Regions from separate parts of the uncultured Bacillus sp. genome, predicted to be linked through region 1. Evidence: riboswitches for the same ligand, from Rfam matches in the RefSeq annotation. Region 1 holds a riboswitch; each other region holds the start of a gene.
What was found. Region 1 has a riboswitch for thiamine pyrophosphate ahead of thiC (phosphomethylpyrimidine synthase ThiC). Riboswitches for the same ligand answer to the same signal wherever they lie in the genome.
Positions count from the first base shown of each region.

Region 2: another riboswitch for thiamine pyrophosphate. It lies ahead of tenA (thiaminase II); the one in region 1 lies ahead of thiC (phosphomethylpyrimidine synthase ThiC).
Region 3: another riboswitch for thiamine pyrophosphate. It lies ahead of thiU (HMP/thiamine ABC transporter substrate-binding protein ThiU); the one in region 1 lies ahead of thiC (phosphomethylpyrimidine synthase ThiC).
Region 4: another riboswitch for thiamine pyrophosphate. It lies ahead of Q5C82_RS16920 (acetylornithine deacetylase); the one in region 1 lies ahead of thiC (phosphomethylpyrimidine synthase ThiC).

Region 1 covers NZ_CATYRA010000003.1:375,200-379,754, forward strand. The annotation lists gene katA (catalase KatA) at 1-848, shown strand, start outside; partial or broken gene Q5C82_RS07690 (FbpB family small basic protein) at 873-1,071, opposite strand; gene thiC (phosphomethylpyrimidine synthase ThiC) at 1,203-2,975, opposite strand; TPP riboswitch at 3,108-3,215, opposite strand; gene Q5C82_RS07700 (Type 1 glutamine amidotransferase-like domain-containing protein) at 3,284-3,976, opposite strand; gene Q5C82_RS07705 (spore coat protein) at 4,139-4,345, shown strand; gene Q5C82_RS07710 (hypothetical protein) at 4,410-4,555, opposite strand, start outside.
Region 2 covers NZ_CATYRA010000003.1:91,162-95,716, reverse strand. The annotation lists gene prpE (bis(5'-nucleosyl)-tetraphosphatase PrpE) at 1-61, opposite strand, end outside; gene Q5C82_RS06245 (monovalent cation:proton antiporter family protein) at 295-2,139, shown strand; TPP riboswitch at 2,201-2,309, shown strand; gene tenA (thiaminase II) at 2,391-3,098, shown strand; gene tenI (thiazole tautomerase TenI) at 3,076-3,693, shown strand; gene thiO (glycine oxidase ThiO) at 3,677-4,555, shown strand, end outside.
Region 3 covers NZ_CATYRA010000009.1:109,490-114,044, reverse strand. The annotation lists gene Q5C82_RS15510 (ABC transporter ATP-binding protein) at 1-947, opposite strand, end outside; gene Q5C82_RS15505 (ECF transporter S component) at 934-1,533, opposite strand; gene thiU (HMP/thiamine ABC transporter substrate-binding protein ThiU) at 1,535-2,137, opposite strand; TPP riboswitch at 2,234-2,346, opposite strand; gene ykoG (two-component system response regulator YkoG) at 2,449-3,135, shown strand; gene Q5C82_RS15490 (ATP-binding protein) at 3,139-4,503, shown strand; gene Q5C82_RS15485 (PepSY domain-containing protein) at 4,500-4,555, shown strand, end outside.
Region 4 covers NZ_CATYRA010000011.1:71,404-75,958, reverse strand. The annotation lists gene pgeF (peptidoglycan editing factor PgeF) at 1-634, opposite strand, end outside; gene Q5C82_RS16925 (YlmC/YmxH family sporulation protein) at 796-1,041, opposite strand; gene Q5C82_RS16920 (acetylornithine deacetylase) at 1,124-2,404, opposite strand; TPP riboswitch at 2,492-2,594, opposite strand; gene Q5C82_RS16915 (ABC transporter ATP-binding protein) at 2,607-3,401, opposite strand; gene sigG (RNA polymerase sporulation sigma factor SigG) at 3,555-4,337, opposite strand; gene sigE (RNA polymerase sporulation sigma factor SigE) at 4,477-4,555, opposite strand, start outside.

The sequences.
Region 1 (4,555 bases):
CAAATGCCGAAGGCGAAGGCGTATGGATTAAATATCACTTTAAAACAGAACAAGGCGTAAAAAACCTTGATGTCAATACAGCTGCAAAAATTGCCGGTGAAAACCCTGATTACCATACAGAAGATCTTTTCAACGCGATTGAAAACGGTGATTTCCCTGCATGGAAACTATATGTGCAAATCATGCCTTTAGAAGATGCAAATACGTATCGCTTCGATCCGTTTGATGTCACAAAAGTTTGGTCTCAAAAAGACTATCCGTTAATTGAAGTTGGACGCATGGTTCTAGACAGAAATCCGGAAAACTACTTTGCAGAAGTAGAACAAGCGACATTCTCACCTGGAACACTCGTGCCTGGTATTGATGTTTCTCCGGATAAAATGCTTCAAGGCCGGCTGTTTGCTTATCATGATGCACACCGCTACCGTGTCGGTGCGAACCATCAAGCGCTGCCAATCAACCGCGCACGCAACGAAGTAAACAATTATCAGCGTGACGGACAAATGCGTTTTGACAATAACGGCGGCGGATCTGTTTATTACGAGCCTAACAGCTTCGGTGGTCCGAAAGAGTCACCTGAAGATAAACAAGCAGCATATCCGGTACAAGGAATCGCTGACAGCGTAAGCTACGATCACAACGACCACTACACACAAGCCGGTGACCTCTATCGTTTAATGAGCGAAGATGAGCGTGCCCGCCTTGTTGAAAATATCGTAAACGCCATGAAGCCGGTAGAAAAAGAAGAGATCAAACTTCGCCAAATCGAGCATTTCTACAAAGCGGATCCTGAATACGGAAAACGCGTGGCAGAAGGCCTTGGATTGCCGATTAAAAAAGATGCTTAATAGAAGTGTAAAAACCCGCTGTAATTAGCGGGTTTTTTTATATTTAGTTACGCACCGCCGTATGCTTCTTATCAATCTTCATATAAATTTCCTCCATAAGCTCCGCGCTGTTCATAATCTCTCTTTTGTTTTTTTCAATCAGAAGATCAAGCGGCAAAATCTGATTCCCATATGTTTTTCGCTTCCTGAATCGTTTTCTCCCCTTCTCTTTTTTGATTCCCATCAATGATCCCTCCTTTTTCATACAAAAAAGGCCCTTATCTAAAAGATAAGGGCCTTCGGTGTCCCGATCAGCCAATGCTGGAAATATATATTAGCTATATTAAAACGTATTCCATTTCGCCTGTCAATCTATTATTTATACAGCTTGCTGCCTTGATTCACAAATTCTTCAGCTTTTTCTTTCATTCCCTCTTGAATGGCATCCCATTCACTAAGCTCTTTATCCTTCGCATAATCCCGAATATCCTGAGAAATTCTCATACTGCAAAACTTCGGCCCGCACATTGAACAAAAGTGAGCGGTTTTTGCTCCTTCTGCCGGCAGTGTTTCATCATGATATTCAAGCGCTCTTTCCGGATCAAGAGATAAATTAAACTGGTCTCGCCAGCGGAATTCAAAGCGGGCTTTCGATAACGCATCATCCCGTATTTGCGCTCCGGGATGTCCTTTTGCAAGATCTGCTGCGTGCGCAGCAATTTTATATGTAATGACCCCTTCACGAACATCATCACGGTTTGGCAAACCCAAATGCTCCTTCGGCGTTACATAACAAAGCATTGCTGTCCCATACCAGCCGATCATCGCCGCTCCGATCGCTGAAGTAATATGGTCATAGCCCGGCGCAATATCCGTCGTCAGCGGCCCCAATGTGTAAAAAGGCGCTTCTTTGCAAATGTCCATTTGTTTATCGACGTTCTCTTTGATTTTATGCATCGGCACATGCCCCGGTCCCTCAATCATCACCTGAACATCATGCTTCCAGGCAATTTGCGTCAGTTCTCCGAGGGTCTCTAATTCAGCAAATTGCGCTTCGTCATTGGCATCAGCGATTGATCCGGGGCGAAGCCCGTCCCCAAGAGAAAAAGCAATATCATACGTTTTCATGATTTCACAGATTTCTTCAAAATGAGTATACAAAAAGCTTTCCTGATGATGGGCCAGACACCACTGTGCCATAATCGCGCCTCCGCGTGACACGATTCCAGTTGTCCGTTTGGCGGTTAGCGGGACATACCGCAGCAAAACACCAGCGTGAATCGTAAAATAATCCACTCCCTGTTCTGCCTGCTCAATCAGCGTATCACGGTAAATCTCCCACGTTAAATCCTCCGCTACGCCGTTTACTTTTTCAAGCGCCTGATAAATCGGAACAGTTCCCACAGGCACAGGGCAATTGCGAATAATCCATTCACGCGTCGTATGAATATCTTTTCCGGTAGAAAGATCCATCATCGTATCCGCTCCCCAGCGGATGGCCCACGTCATTTTTTCCACTTCTTCTTCAATTGATGACGTAACCGCTGAATTTCCGATATTCGCATTAATCTTCACATGGAAATTCCGGCCGATAATCATCGGTTCACTTTCAGGGTGATTAATATTTGAAGGAATGATCGCCCGGCCGCTCGCTACCTCATCTCTGACAAATTCGGGAGCCACATGCTCGCGAATGGCGATAAACTCCATCTCAGGTGTAATGATACCCTTTTTGGCATAATGCATTTGGGTGACATTTTGGCCTGCTTTCGCCCTCAGCGGTTTCCGCTTTAGTTCTGGGTAGCTTATGTTTGGGTTTGCTTTTTTATAACCGTTATCTTCTGGTTTTATAGTCCGTCCTTCATATTCTTCAACATCGCCGCGCTCTGTGATCCATTTTTGGCGGAGCGGCTTTAATCCTTCTTGAATATTAATGGTCACATCAGGGTCCGTATACGGTCCGCTTGTATCATATACACGCACAGGCACGTTTTCCTCTTCGCCGAACGATCCTGTCGTCGGACTTAAGGCGATTTCCCTCATCGGCACTTGGATGTCAGAGGAAGAGCCCTCCACGTATACTTTTTTACTCCCCGAAAAACTCGACATAATGGAAATGTTGGCTTGCTGCACTGAATCGTTTTGCATCATTGATCCTTCCCCTCTCTTCGTTTGAAAGGACAAAATCAAGCCCATAACCAGCACAAAAAACCGGATTCAAATGAATGAACCCGGTTACAGTCAGAAAGAAACATATTATTGCCCAGCACGACAATAATAAAAACAATTCCTCTACTTCCCCACGCTGGTACGAACCAGATCAGGTCCAAAGGGTTAAGAAGCTTACCTTCTCTCTCAGCCCGAAAGCGGGCACCCCCAGTAACTATTGATTTCGGACTCATCTTAACATAAAACCAATTGAAAAAAAAGAGAAAAATAGAAAATATTCAGCCAAATCAATCCAAGTATTTGACCGTCAGCGGAATTTCAGATATCTCATGTGCACCCCTCATCACCCGATATGCCTTTGCATCCGGTCTTGAACTCACAGTCTGAAACAGCTGATCATTTATGAAATGGAGAGCCGCTCCATCGTCCGCCGCATAGCCATCGCACAAGAATTCGTTAAATATCAGCTGGTGGTATATCGGTCTCCGATTCTTTTCACCGTCATAATGAGGACAAAAGCTCCCTTGTAAAAAACCTAAACTTTTCATACTTGTCAGCGGTCCGGCTGAATCTGTCACCCCTTCTTCAAACCAGCAGATCGCACCGGCACTTAATCCAGCTAAAATCACCCCGTTCTTCCATGCCTCCCTGAGAATAAGCTCCAGCCCCCACTCCTTCCATAGCACAAGCATATTCCGCGTATTTCCCCCGCCAACATAAATCACGTCCTTTTCCATAACAAAAGAAATTAAATCCGTTGACGGCGGCTTAAATAAGGATAAATGAGACGGCACACAATCCAGTGTTTGAAATGCCTGATAAAATCGCTGAACATATTTTTGGGAATCACCGCTCGCCGTCGGCAAAAAACAAATGCGAGGCGACTCCCGTTCCGCTTGATTGATGATATATTGATCAAGGGACAAATTTTCCGGCTCCATCGAAAAACCTCCGCCGCCCATCGCAATAATCTGCTTCATCATCCCACTCCCCGAAAAAGTTTGTTAATCATTATAGCATTTTGTATAAATGCATGATACAAGGCTAAATACTTCTTAATAGGAGGATCTAGAAGAGAAAACCTCTGACAATAACACGAGGTGAAGCCATTGAACGATTTTCCAGCCCCAATTATACCTATTATGGTTCTTGATTGCTTAACAACAATACAAACCAGCATAAAAAAGTACACTGTCGCAATAACAGAAACTACAAACCCCGACCTCAGAACAGCGTTGCATGATCAATTAGATGCAGCTGTTCATCTGCATGGGGAACTATCTGAACTTCTGATGGAAAAAGGCTGGATCCTGAGTAAACCATTTCAAATCGATTTGCTTTTATATTGAGGAGAACTGTAACAAAGTCACAAAAAAAGACGGAATCTCATCTTTCAGATCCCGTCTCTCCCTTTTATTGCTCCACTCTTCTTAAAGCCTCGTTTACCGTTTCTTTTATAAACGCATCTTCACCGCTTAATCGGTCTAAACTAAGATCTCCGTTTCTCAGCCTTTCGGAAATATTGTTTATATCCTCCTCTACCGTGATTTGCAGCTCAC
Region 2 (4,555 bases), 280 kb from region 1:
TGATTAATGCAGTCATTTCGTCATAGCAGCCATGAATATCGCTGATTATGTCGTAAGCCATTCGGCATCCTCCTTACCAATGATTTTATTTATTATGATGCAAAGTGTTGTGAGTCATCACAAGCTTTTATGTGCAAATTATAGAAGAATCATTTTCTAAACAAGATTTAGACCATATTACTTTATTTTTTATCATCACCCTTGTTAAAATCGCGTTATGTTTTTTTAAAAATTGAGGTTTTGTTCTTTGATTAAGAACTGGAATAACCCTGATCTAAAAAGGAGGTTCTGATTATGGCGCATACATCTGTCGCATCTTTAGTTGTTGTACTTATCGTTGCATTTTTGACACCCATCCTTTTGCATCGGTTTAAACTCAGCATCCCGGTTGTTGTTGCTGAAATCATTATGGGATTGATCATAGGAAAAAGCGGCCTTAATTTAGTTGTGGAGGGTGACACATGGCTCCAGACGCTTTCTATGCTCGGATTTATCTTTTTAATGTTTTTAAGCGGGCTTGAAATTGATTTTTCATCGTTTGAGAAAGGAAAGAAAAAGCAGCTTATGCCGAACGGCAAAGAAGCGCCTAATACGTTTGCTGCGGCATCTATCATTTTTGGCGGTATTTTTATTTTATCATTGCTGCTGTCCTATGGGTTCGTCTTGGCAGGATTTATCGAAAATGCATTCTTAATGACGCTTATTATTTCAACAATTTCATTAGGCGTTGTCGTTCCAACATTAAAAGAAGAACGAATCATGAATTCAAATATCGGGCAGATTATTTTGCTCGTTGCTGTTATTGCTGATTTGGCTACGATGATTCTTCTTGCTGTTTTTTCTTCTTTATACGGAGAGGATAGCGGAAACATGTGGCTTCTGATGATCCTGTTTGCAGCCGGAGTGGTGCTTTACTTTTTCGGCCGGATCTTCAAACATCGCTCTTTTGTTCAATCCATGTCAAAAGGGACGATCCAGATCGGAACGCGCGCGATTTTTACGTTAATTATCGTACTCGTTGCCCTGTCTGAATCACTTGGGGCAGAAAATATTCTCGGCGCTTTCTTAGCAGGTGTTCTCGTTTCCCTTCTTTCACCAAACAAAGAACTTGTTCAGCAGCTGGATTCATTCGGCTACGGGTTCTTAATTCCGATTTTCTTTGTGATGGTCGGTGTGAAGCTGGATATATGGACCCTTTTCCAAGATCCGAAAATATTAATCATGATTCCACTTCTGCTTTTGGCGCTGTTAGTAAGCAAAATCATTCCTGTCCTGTACTTGAAGAAGTGGTATGATAACCGAACCGTTTTGGCATCTGGTTTCCTGCTGACATCAACTCTTTCGCTCGTGATTGCCGCTGCGACAATCGGCCAGCAGCTTCACGTGATCAGCGCAAATATGTCAGGAGCGCTGACGTTAGTAGCCGTCATTGCCAGTATTTTTTCGCCGGTCTTCTTTAAAAAATTGTACAAACGGGAAGAGCAGCCGGAGGAGAAAAAGACGATTACGTTTATCGGTGCAAACCAAATGACATTACCTGTTACTCTTGAACTGCCGGAGGAAGAGTATGATGTGCGTGTTGTACACGTCTACCAAGAGAATGCGGAGGAAAAGCTGTCAGAATCAGTATTTACCGTCGAAACGATTTCTGACTATGAACACGAGACGCTTGAATCACTCGGCATTTTTGATACGGATATCCTCGTTGTTGCGACAGGTAATGAAGACATGAATGCGGACATTGCATTACTTGCAAAAGAAAAAGGCACAGAAAGAATCATTGCCAGCGTAGGATCACCGGAGAATGAAGCAGCTCTGAAGGAGCAGGGAATCAGCATCTTTTCTATTCTGTTGTCAACAAAAACACTGCTTCGCGCTCTGATAGAAGCGCCTGGAGTCATGAGGCTTCTCACGAACCAGGAGTCTTCGCTGTATCAAATTAATATGGAAAACAGCACTTACGACGGTGTGATTTTGCGGGAATTCCCTTTAACAGGCGACGTCATCTTTGTCAGGATTTTCAGAGGTGTGGATAGCATCGTTCCACATGGGGACACAAGGCTGAAACTGGGAGACCGCTTAATTGTTACCGGATCTCGCGGGTACGTAACGGAGCTTAAGAAAACATTGGAAGGATAAACCTTGACCAAATAGGGATTCGTGTTAATATAGAGGTGCAGAACAATTCAATATGTATTCGTATAACCACTAGGGGTGTCCTTCATAAGGGCTGAGATAAAAGTGTGACTTTTAGACCCTCATAACTTGAACAGGTTCAGACCTGCGTAGGGAAGTGGAGCGGTATTTGTGTTATTTTACTACGCCAATTCCAAACCACTTTTCCTTGCGGGAAAGTGGTTTTTTTATTTATCAGACAGGGGGAATGACGTGTGAAGTTTTCAGAAGAATGCCGCAGTGCAGCAGCAGAATGGTGGGAGGGGAGTTTTGTCCATCCGTTCGTTCAGGGAATCGGTGACGGAACGCTTCCGATTGATCGTTTTAAATACTACGTGCTTCAGGATTCTTATTATTTAACGCATTTTGCGAAGGTGCAATCGTTTGGCGCCGCTTATGCGAAGGACCTTTATACAACGGGACGGATGGCAAGCCACGCCCAAGGTACATATGAGGCAGAAATGGCGCTTCATCGCGAGTTTGCGGAGCTGTTGGAAATCAGTGAAGAAGAGAGCAAGGCGTTTAAGCCTTCTCCTACGGCGTACTCTTATACATCCCATATGTACCGTGCGGTTTTGGGCGGGAATTTTGCTGAGATATTAGCGGCTCTGCTGCCATGCTACTGGCTGTATTATGAGGTTGGTGAGAAATTGCTGCAATGTGATCCGGGGCATCCGATTTATCAGAAGTGGATCGGCACATACGGCGGTGACTGGTTCAGACAGCAGGTCGAAGAGCAAATCAATCGCTTTGATGAGCTGGCGGAAAACAGCACGGAGGAAGTGCGGGCCAAGATGAAAGAGAATTTTGTTATTTCCAGCTTCTATGAATATCAATTTTGGGGAATGGCCTATCGAAAAGAAGGCTGGTCCGACCGCGGCATAAAAGAGGTGGAGGAATTTGGAGCTTCACGCCATAACTGATGACTGCAAGCCGGTTGAAGAGTTAGCGAGAGCAATCATAGCTATTCGGAATGAAGTTGATTTTATACACATTCGGGAACGGTCAAAATCGGCGGCCGACATTTTGAAACTGCTCGGGCTTATTTCCGAAGGCGGTGTTGATAAACGAAAACTGATCATGAATGGGCGGGTGGATATTGCGCTTTTTTCTACGATTCATCGTGTACAGCTGCCGAGCAGCAGCTTTTCGCCGAAGCAGGTCAGAGCCAGATTTCCTCACCTTCATATTGGTCGGTCGGTGCATTCGCTTGAGGAAGCAGTTCAAGCAGAAAAGGAAGACGCAGACTACGTGTTGTTCGGCCATGTGTTTGAAACGGATTGTAAAAAGGGTCTTGAAGGCAGAGGTGTGTCATTGCTGTCAGATATCAAACAGCGGATTTCCGTCCCGGTTATTGCGATCGGCGGAATGACGCCGGACAGATTAAGAGACGTAAAACGAGCAGGAGCAGAAGGTATTGCAGTCATGTCGGGAATTTTTTCTTCCGCTGACCCTTTGGAAGCTGCCAGACGATATTCCCGCAAGCTAAAGGAGATGCGCTATGAAAAGGCATTATGATGCAGTTGTCATTGGAGGCGGAATTATTGGTTCCGCGATTGCTTATCATTTAGCAAAGGAAAACAAAAACATCGCATTGTTTGAAAGTGGAACAATGGGCGGCAGAACAACAAGTGCTGCTGCCGGAATGCTGGGCGCCCATGCCGAGTGCGAGGAACGTGACGCGTTTTTTGACTTTGCCATGCACAGCCAGCGTCTGTACAAAGGTCTTGGAGAAGAGCTTTACACGTTAAGCGGTATTGATATCAGACAGCATAACGGCGGTATGTTTAAGCTTGCGTTTTCTGAAGAAGATGTGCTGCGGCTGAGGAAGATGGACGACTTGGATTCTGTCAGCTGGCATACAAAAGAAGAAGTTTTAGAAAAAGAGCCGTATACGGCTGGTGACATTTTCGGGGCAGCCTTCATTCAAGATGATGTGCATGTTGAGCCTTATTTTGTTTGTAAGGCATATGCGAAAGCAGCGAGAGCGCTTGGGGCTGAGATTTTTGAGCATACTCCTGTCCTGCAAGTTGAACGTGACGGTGAAGCGCTGTCCATCGAGACGTCGAATGGCAACATATGGGCGGATCATGTCGTGGTTGCCAGCGGGGTATGGAGCGGAATGTTTTTTAAACAGCTCGGGCTGAACAATTCATTTTTCCCTGTAAAAGGGGAGTGCTTGTCTGTTTGGAATGATGATATACCGCTGACAAAAACACTTTACCATGACCATTGCTATATCGTACCGAGAAAAAGCGGCAGACTGGTTGTCGGCGCGACAATGAAGCCGGGTGACTGGAGTGAAACACCGGATCTTGGCGGATTGGAAGCGGTAATGAAAAAAGCAAAAACGATGCTTCCGGCCATTCAGAATATGAAG
Region 3 (4,555 bases), on a different contig from region 1:
AAGGAAAAGCTGATGTCTTTGAAAATCGTCTGCTGTCCTCTCGTGAACGAAAGGCTGTTGACTTCCAGCACACTCTTCCCGGAAGGAGCTTCATCCTTTTCGGCATGCCCGGTAAAGGGTTCTTTGAAAAGCGTTTCTTTTGATAAAGTAAACGGCATACTGCGTTTTTCCTGCAGGTCACACACTTTTGGAATCGCGATGCCCATTTGCTTTAGAGTTTCCGCTTCGTGCTGAAATAGATCTTCCGTCCGGCCATCGAGCGCTTTTTTGCCTGCTTTGTCCAGCACGATTGTTCTCTCAATCCAAGGCGTCCATTCATCAAGCTGGTGCTCAATGACGAGGAGGCTGAAGCCTTTTTCTTGCTGAAGATCTTTCATCATGTGAACGAACTCCCGAGCTGAATAAGGATCTAATAAAGAAGTTGGCTCATCTAACATAATAAGCTCAGGCTCCATCGCCAAAATACAGGCGAGAGCCACTTTCTGCTTTTGTCCTCCTGACAGTGCAGATATTGTTTTTTCTTTTAAATGGGTAATACGTAATTTTTCTAATACGGCATCAATCTTCTCTGTCATCTCTTCTCTCGGAACCTGCAGATTTTCCAGCCCAAAAGCGATTTCGTCCTCAACCGTCAGCATGCAAAACTGCTGATCCGGGTCCTGAAAGACGACCCCGCAATGCTGAGCAATCGTTTCGGAGGTTTCAGCGTCTGTGACCGGTTTTTGAAATAAAAATACATGTCCGGACTGTATGCCGTCGCAAGCCTCCGGGTAAAGACCGTTTAAACAAAGGGCGAGCGAGCTTTTTCCGCACCCGCTCGGCCCCAGCAATAAAGCGCATTCCCCTTTTTGCAGCGAAAACGAAATGTTTTGAAACACCGGTTTCTCGTCTTCTTCATAAGAGAAGCTGAGCTGGTCAACCGTCAGGAGCTCATCAAAGGCTTGCATGTTCTGATGCCCGCTTCCGTTTCTTTTTCAGTTCCTTTCCGAGTGCCATTCCGTTTAACACACCCGTATAAGCAAGAGAGTCACTGATTGCTTTTCCGAGCAGCCCCGCAAGCAACGCGCCGGAAATCAGACGGATCACAAGCATAATAAGAAGATAACCTGGTGAATAGGCTGCATAGCCAGAAACAAAGAGATCGTAGAAAAAGCTGGCTACTGAAGATCCCATTCCTGCCAGCAGAAGGACAGGCAGAGAGTATACTTTCCAGCGCGTCGCGAGAAATACAGCCTCAGCCCCGAGACCTTGAACAATACCGATGACGATGACCATCGGGCCAGACGGATTTCCCAGCAGGCACTCAACGAGAGCGGCAATGATTTCAGAAACAAGCGCTGCGCCCGGTTTTCGAATAATGTACGCAGCGATGACGGAAACGATAAACCAAATGCCGTAAATCGGTTCATAGGCGATTGGCCCGAACATACCTGCAAGTACGTTTCCGAAATGCGTGAATAATAAATAAACAACGGCAAAAACGATACTGATAACGGACATGATGACAATTTCTTTTACTTTCCAGCTTTTCATTTTATCCCTGCTTTCTGTTTTTTCTTGATGGACTGTTAGCCGAGAGATTCACAGTCATGGTTACGTGGTTTGTTTGCTGTTCAGCCATGCGGAAAACGGCCTCCAGTGTTCTGAACACGTCATGCGCATCCCCGTCAAGCTCACTCGCATAATGGACACCTTGTACGAAGGTGCCTTCTGCTTTCGCAATATCGAGAGCTTCCATGATCAAGCCCATATAATCCGGCTCATTCATCGGATAAAGCGCAAATTGGCACGGCGCTTCCGCGAACAGGCTTCGGACAGCATCTTCATTGACACGCTTATCGTTTACAGAAAGATATGTATCTCCCTGTGTATCGCCCGGGCATCCGATGGAAAACGTCCCGTTCATGACGATGTGTTTTTCGCTGTTCGCCGCATAAAGGTAAATGGCTTTGGCAGCGTCGAATACATGATCAATCGATCCGCGCAAGACTGTGCTGATATGATCTGTTTTCGTCCAAACCTTAGATGTGTCGGTTTTTTTCAGCGCTGACTTGATCACACTGATAAAATCATCCGTCATCGGGTATAAAGAGAACCGAAAACCGGCGATTCTGCTTGTCCCGCAAATATGATCCATTTCTCCGACCTCCTGTTTTTTTGGTAAAATAAAAAACTGCATATCCTAAGGGAATATGCAGTCATAGATCGATTAAGCGCACAAAAAAATACACCATTCGGTCAACCTGCACTTCCCCACGCTGGTATTATCCAGATCGGGTCATAAGGGATCAAAGCGCGTGTTTGCGCGCTTTATCTCAGCCAAAAACAGCACCCCTAGTGCTTTCCGTATACAATTTTTTATTTTGACATCATAATAGATGATAAGAATCATTTTGTAAACAATGAAATCATTTTTTTTCATATAGGGACAGGAGAGGATGATCAAATTTGGAAAAAGGGCACATATTAATCGTGGAAGATGAGGAAAAAATCGCCAGGGTGCTCCAGCTTGAATTGGAATATGAAGGATATAATGTCACCATTAAATACAATGGCACTGAAGGACTGAATGCGGCCGCGGAAGGCAGGTATTCCTTAGTGCTTCTAGACGTCATGCTTCCGGGACTTAGCGGCCTGGAAGTGCTGCGCCGCTTGAGAAAAACGGATCAGCAGACACCGGTCATTTTATTAACGGCACGCGACAGTATCCCTGATAAGGTAACAGGGCTGGACATCGGTGCGAATGACTACGTCACCAAGCCGTTTGAAATTGAGGAATTGCTTGCGAGAATCAGGGTGGCGCTGCGCCAAAATGGAACAAAAACAGAAGATATCGACACCTTTCTTACATATGACGACTTGCGGGTGAACGAAAAAACCCGTGAAGTGAGGCGCGGAGACAAAGAGGTGGAATTAACGCCCCGGGAATTTGATTTGCTCGTCTATATGCTGAAACATCCGCAGCAAGTGCTGACACGGGAACAGATTCTAAACTCTGTATGGGGATTTGATTATATCGGTGATACAAATGTGGTGGACGTTTACATCAGATACATCAGAAAAAAACTGGACTATCCTTACGAAAAACAGCTGATCCATACTGTTCGAGGGGTCGGCTATGCCATTAAGGGGTAAACGATGAAGCTGAAGACCAAGATTCATCTGTACACATCAATATCGCTGCTGGTTTTATTAATTTTGGTCCATACCGCAGTCTATCTCATTTTTTCGTCCGCGCTGACCTCAAAGGATGCAGGTAGGCTTGCGGATGAGACGGATAACATTGCCGAAGCGCTACATGCTGCTGAAACAGAAGGAGTCGCTTTGCAGGACATGCTGCAGGCTTATCTTCCGGCAAACGGCATGGTTCGTGTAGTGAATGGTGATCAAAAAGCCGTCATGACCATGACAAAAGAAAAAGCGTATAAACATTTTCCAATCTCTTATCACAGCGGGGAAACGGTAGATGTAAGGAAACATGACGGCAAACTGTTTGCTGAGGCTGCTGTTCCCGTTATTTGGACCGATGGGCAAGTGGTATCTCTTCAGCTGGTTGAAAGGCTGGAGAACACAGAGGAGAGTCTGTTTCTGCTAAAAATCATTTTAATCGCTGCAAGTGCTGCTGTCTGTATCGCTTCTTTTTTTGCCGGCAGCTTGCTTGCCCGCCGTATCATCAATCCGATCAGACGATTAATGATGACGATGAAAGACATACAGCGGGAGAAAGCATTTAAAACAATTTCTTTGGAAGGTCAGTCGTACGACGAGTTATATCAAATGGGGCTGACATTTAATGAGATGGCGATGATGCTGAAAGAGCATTATGATAAACAGCAGCAATTCGTTCAAGATGCTTCACACGAATTGAAAACCCCGCTCACAATTATAGAAAGCTACAGCAGCCTGATGAAACGGTGGGGGGCAAAAAAACCGGAAGTGCTTGAGGAATCGATAGAAGCCATTCATTCAGAAGCGGTGCATATGAAAAAACTGACCAATCAGCTTCTGGCGTTGGCCAAAAGCCATAAAGGACTTGAGCTTGACCTCAAAACAATCGATCTGGTTGAAGTATCGCGCGCCGTCATGCAAACGCTCCAGCCCGTCTATCAGCGTGATATTTTGCTTGAAACTGATAAGGAGAGCCTGTTTGTTGCAGCTGATGAAGAACGCATCAAGCAGCTGCTGACCATTTTGCTCGATAATGCCATAAAGTATAGTGAAAAAGCCATTGTGTTGTCGGCCGGAACGAGGAATGGCCGGCCGTTTCTGTCTGTTAGAGATAAAGGCATCGGAATACCTGAGGAGCATATCCCGCACCTGTTCGAACGGTTCTACCGGGCGGATGAGGCACGAAACAGAAAAACAGGCGGAACGGGTTTAGGCCTTTCCATTGCCAAGCAAATCGCCGATGAACACGGCATTGAGCTGTCTGTAAAAAGCAAGCCTGGAGAAGGAACAGATGTTATCATGCAATTCAGAGAACAGAATGGGGGAGGCCGATGAACATAAAAGCAGTATTTGCTGCGGGAGCAGCGGTTTTAGCCGTCATCATCTG
Region 4 (4,555 bases), on a different contig from region 1:
CGGCACGTTCTGCGGAAACCGGCAATGCCCGGACAGCATCCATAACACGATCGTCTACTGTATAGCATGCTCCGCTGATAGACGGTCCAATAACAGCATAAATATCTGAGAGATTTGAACCTTCTTGCTCGGTCCATTGCTTCACCATTTCTCTGCCAATCTGTTTGACAGTGCCTTTCCACCCGGCATGGGCGACCCCGACAAGCGATTTAACCGGATTATAAAAGAAAAGAGGCACACAATCAGCAAAACATAATGCCAAAAACACATTCTTTTCATTTGTATAGAGCCCGTCCGTTGCTTTTAGAGCCGTGTGATACTCACGGGCGCCTTTTCCCCTATCCCTCTGCGTCACTTTCTGAACGCGATTATCATGTGTCTGATCAGCAAATACCCAAGACTGCAAATCAATATTAAACATATCGGCAATATATTCACGATTTTTAACTACATCTGCATCTTTGTCATGAACGTGCAATCCTGTATTTAACGATTCAAAAGGCTTTTGGCTGACACCGCCGTTTTTCGTAGTAAATCCGGCAATGACTTCTCTGTTGTTTTGATTCGTTTGTGTCCAGTCTTGTATCATGAGTGTCGAGGGTGTGGTAAGACTGAATGGGTGATATGTATTCATGATGATCCAACCTTTCGACAAACATTTAAAAAAGCGGAATTTCCCACTTATTTTACCACATCTTTCTGCATTCGTTGAGCGCCGATTTGTATATTTCTAAATGAAATGTGCCGGAAGAATCCAGACTTCCGGCATTTGCCAATCCGCAGCAGACGAACAAGTTATGCATGCGGTTCATTTAATCGGACCAAGATTACATCTTCCCCGATTTTTACTATATTTCGCCATGGAATGACCAATTCCTCTTCTTTTCCAAAAAATCCGAGAACTTTCCCATTTCCACCTAGTATGATCGCCTGAATTTTTCCAGTGGTCACATTGATATCTATATCACCAATGCTCCCCAGCTTTTTTCCGTTTGAGACATTGACGACATCCTTCACCTGAAATTCTGAAATGCTGATCATTCCATCACGTCCTTTTTCCGTCCTTTTTTCAAGTATATGAACGGGCAGGCTGAACCTTGTCAGCAAGAAGAAATTTTCATGGTCACTGTTCTTTTTTACGGCTGCACCAGCTGATGATAAAATTGAGCATAATTTTCGTATAATCTACCAGTTGCTCAATCGATACCTCCTCGTTCACGGCGTGTGCATTATGCAGATCTCCAGGTCCGTAAATCACGCTTGGAATGCCGGCATTATACAGCCATCCTCCGTCTGTAACGGATTGAGAAACGTCCATAACCGGGCGCTCACGTTTCACTTTCTCATGAGACGCTGTAAGCGCTGATACGCCTGGGTGGCCAGGGTCAACTTCCAGTGCCGGAAAAATTTCTCCTCTGTCTTCAATCATAGATGAACCTCCCCACTTGAAGACAGGGCGGTTTTCCCTAAGCCAAATATCACTGTCACTCAGCCGGTTAATGTAATCTTCTATTTCTGCTGCCACTTGTTCATGAGTTTCATTCGGGTAAAAATGGACTGTGATCCACAGCCGGCACTCGTCCGCTATAAAAGCCGCATGTCTGCCGCCTTCTATGACAGCCGGGTTTATCGTATTTGTGCCTGGTTTAAAACCGGGATACCTTTTCATGATAGACCAGTGGCGCTCCAGTTCTCCGAGCCCCGCAATGATTTTTGCCATTTTTTCAATTGCGCTTGCCCCGAATGTTCCTCCGCCTGCGTGAATCATATTCCGCCTCGTCCCATCATGAAACGTTTGACTGCTTTTGATTTCAATCCATCCTGTAATGACACCGCCTTGACCTTGAATATGCATATCGCTCGTATCCGCGACAACTGCAAAATCAGCATGATAGCCCCTCTTGCAGCATTCAAGCGTGCCGGCTTCTCCAACTTCCTCCCCGATAACCGATTGCAGAATAAAATCACCGGGAAGTTCAATGTCGGCTTCACGAATCAATTTCACCGCAAACAGCACACACGCCATTCCGCCTTTCATATCAGAAGCGCCCCGCCCGATTAAGAGACCGTTTTTTTCAATTGGATGAAACGGATCATGCTCCCACTCCTCATCCTCTTTTACCTCTGCCACATCTACATGGCCATTGATGATCAAGCTATGATAATCTGCTGAATCTGTTCCCTTTAGTAGACCTACAACATTGGGATCTCCTGGGTACACGTCCCATTTATCGATCGAGAATCGCATTTCCTTTAAAAACCCAGCAATCCAAGACTGAATGCCGTCGGTATTTCTTGCAGGCGGAGCAGGTGTTTTATAGGAAATCAGCGTTTTTGCTAGCTGAATAAGCTCCTCCTTTTGATCTTCCACCTTTGTTAACAGAGAGTCTATTTGTTGATTCAATGCGATCCGCTCCTATTCTTTAAAATCAAAAAAGCCGTTTCAAATGTTATGAAACGGCTTAATAAAAACAAACAGAGTCCTATGTACTCCGTTTTTTCACCGCTTCCCTCCGCTGGCATGATCCAGATCAGGTCAAAAGGGTTAAGACAAATGTCTCTCTCAGCTTCGCAAAGCACCCCTAGGATGAATCGATATGTGTTTGTCAGGCATTCGTTATCGGCTCGGCTCTTGTTAAAAACGGCCGATCCTGATTCCATAATACATGGATTGGCGTATCAAAAAAAGCGGAAAGTATGTGATCAGTAAGCATTTCCTTTATTGCTCCCGATTTAAAGACCTCTCCCTGTTTTAACAAAAGGGCTTTGTCAAAGACCGGCAAAATTTCTTCCGCATGATGAGTCACGTAAAGGATCGATGGCGCATTTTCTTTATTTGCAATGTATGTAATCGTGTCTAACAGCTTTTCCCGGGCAATAAAATCCAGCCCTGTGACCGGTTCGTCCAGTATCAGCAGCTCCGGATCAGCCATAAGCGCTCTTGCAATCAGGGCTCTTTGTTTTTCTCCTTGAGAAAGGGTTTCATAGCGGCGGTCGGCAAATTCAATTGCTCCCAAGTCCTCTAACAAACCAATCGCTTTTTCCCTGATTTCTGCACTTGGTGTTTCATATAATCCAATCGAAGCGTAAGCTCCGCTCAAAGCAATTTCAAATGCTGAATCTGCCGGATAAAATTTTTGCTGAAGCGCCGCTGAGACGAGGCCGATTTTCCGTCTAAGTTTCTCTCCAAGCTCCGTTTTACCAAATTCATGGCCAAGCACCTCCATCTCGCCCGATGTTGGAAAATAATATGAGCAAAGCATATTTAACAGGGCTGTCTTTCCGGCGCCATTCAGTCCGTAAAGCACCCAATTTTCCTTTTCTTCCACCTTCCAATGAATATCTCTCAGTATCCATTTTCCATTCCGTTTTAGTGAGACATTGTCAAGCTGCAAAATCATCGTGGTCCTCCTCTTTACTGCCCTTTTATAATTATTTAAATTTTCATAAAACTTTGTACGAACTAGGATACCTTATTTTTTCCAAAACGTAAACCGCCCGCAATCAATAGAAAAGCCTTTAAAACACAATCGTTTTAAAGGCTTTCTATTTCATTATTGATGGATATTTTTATTCATTTGTTTGATAGCCGCTTTTTCAAGTCTGGACACCTGTGCTTGGGAAATCCCGATTTCCTCGGCTACTTCCATTTGAGTTTTCCCTTGGAAGAATCGCTTTCTCAGGATCATTTTTTCCCTATCATTCAGTCTTCTCATGCCCTCTTTTAAAGCCAGCTCTTCAATCCATTGTGAATCTTTATTGCGCTCATCACTGATTTGATCCATCACATAGATCGGGTCTCCACCGTCGTTATAGATCGGTTCAAATAGAGAAACCGGATCCTGGATGGCATCAAGCGCAAACACGATTTCCTCATGCGGTACTTCAAGAACTTTTGCGATGTCTTCTGCAGTCGGCTCCTTGCTTGTCTCACTGATTAACCGCTCTCTTACCTGAAGTGCCTTATAAGCGATATCCCGGAGTGATCTTGAGACACGGATCGGGTTATTATCGCGTAAATACCTGCGGATCTCTCCGATAATCATAGGTACAGCGTATGTTGAAAACTTAACATTGTGGCTTAGGTCAAAATTATCAATGGATTTCATTAGTCCGATGCAGCCGACCTGAAATAAGTCATCAACATACTCTCCTCTGTTATTAAATCTTTGAATGACACTTAAGACAAGACGCAAGTTCCCGTTTACAAGCTTTTCTCTTGCTGAATCATCGCCTTCATCCTGCAGCTGCCTAAACAGCTTTCTCATCTCTTCATTCTTGAGTACTGGTAATTTGGAGGTATCCACCCCGCAGATTTCGACTTTATTTCTCGACACTTTTTTCCCTCCCTACAGGAGCTGCTGTACAACGTTAAGTATCTCCTTGGGTGGGAAAAATATGCACTTTACTCAGACCGAAAAAAAGTCACAATTGGCAAATCCTTGTAGAATCAAGGGATTACCCGCAAAAAATTTTTTACACCATTTTGTTGAATTCTTTTCGCAATCTTTTAATGATTCGTTTCTCAAGACGAGAAATATAGGACTGGGAAATC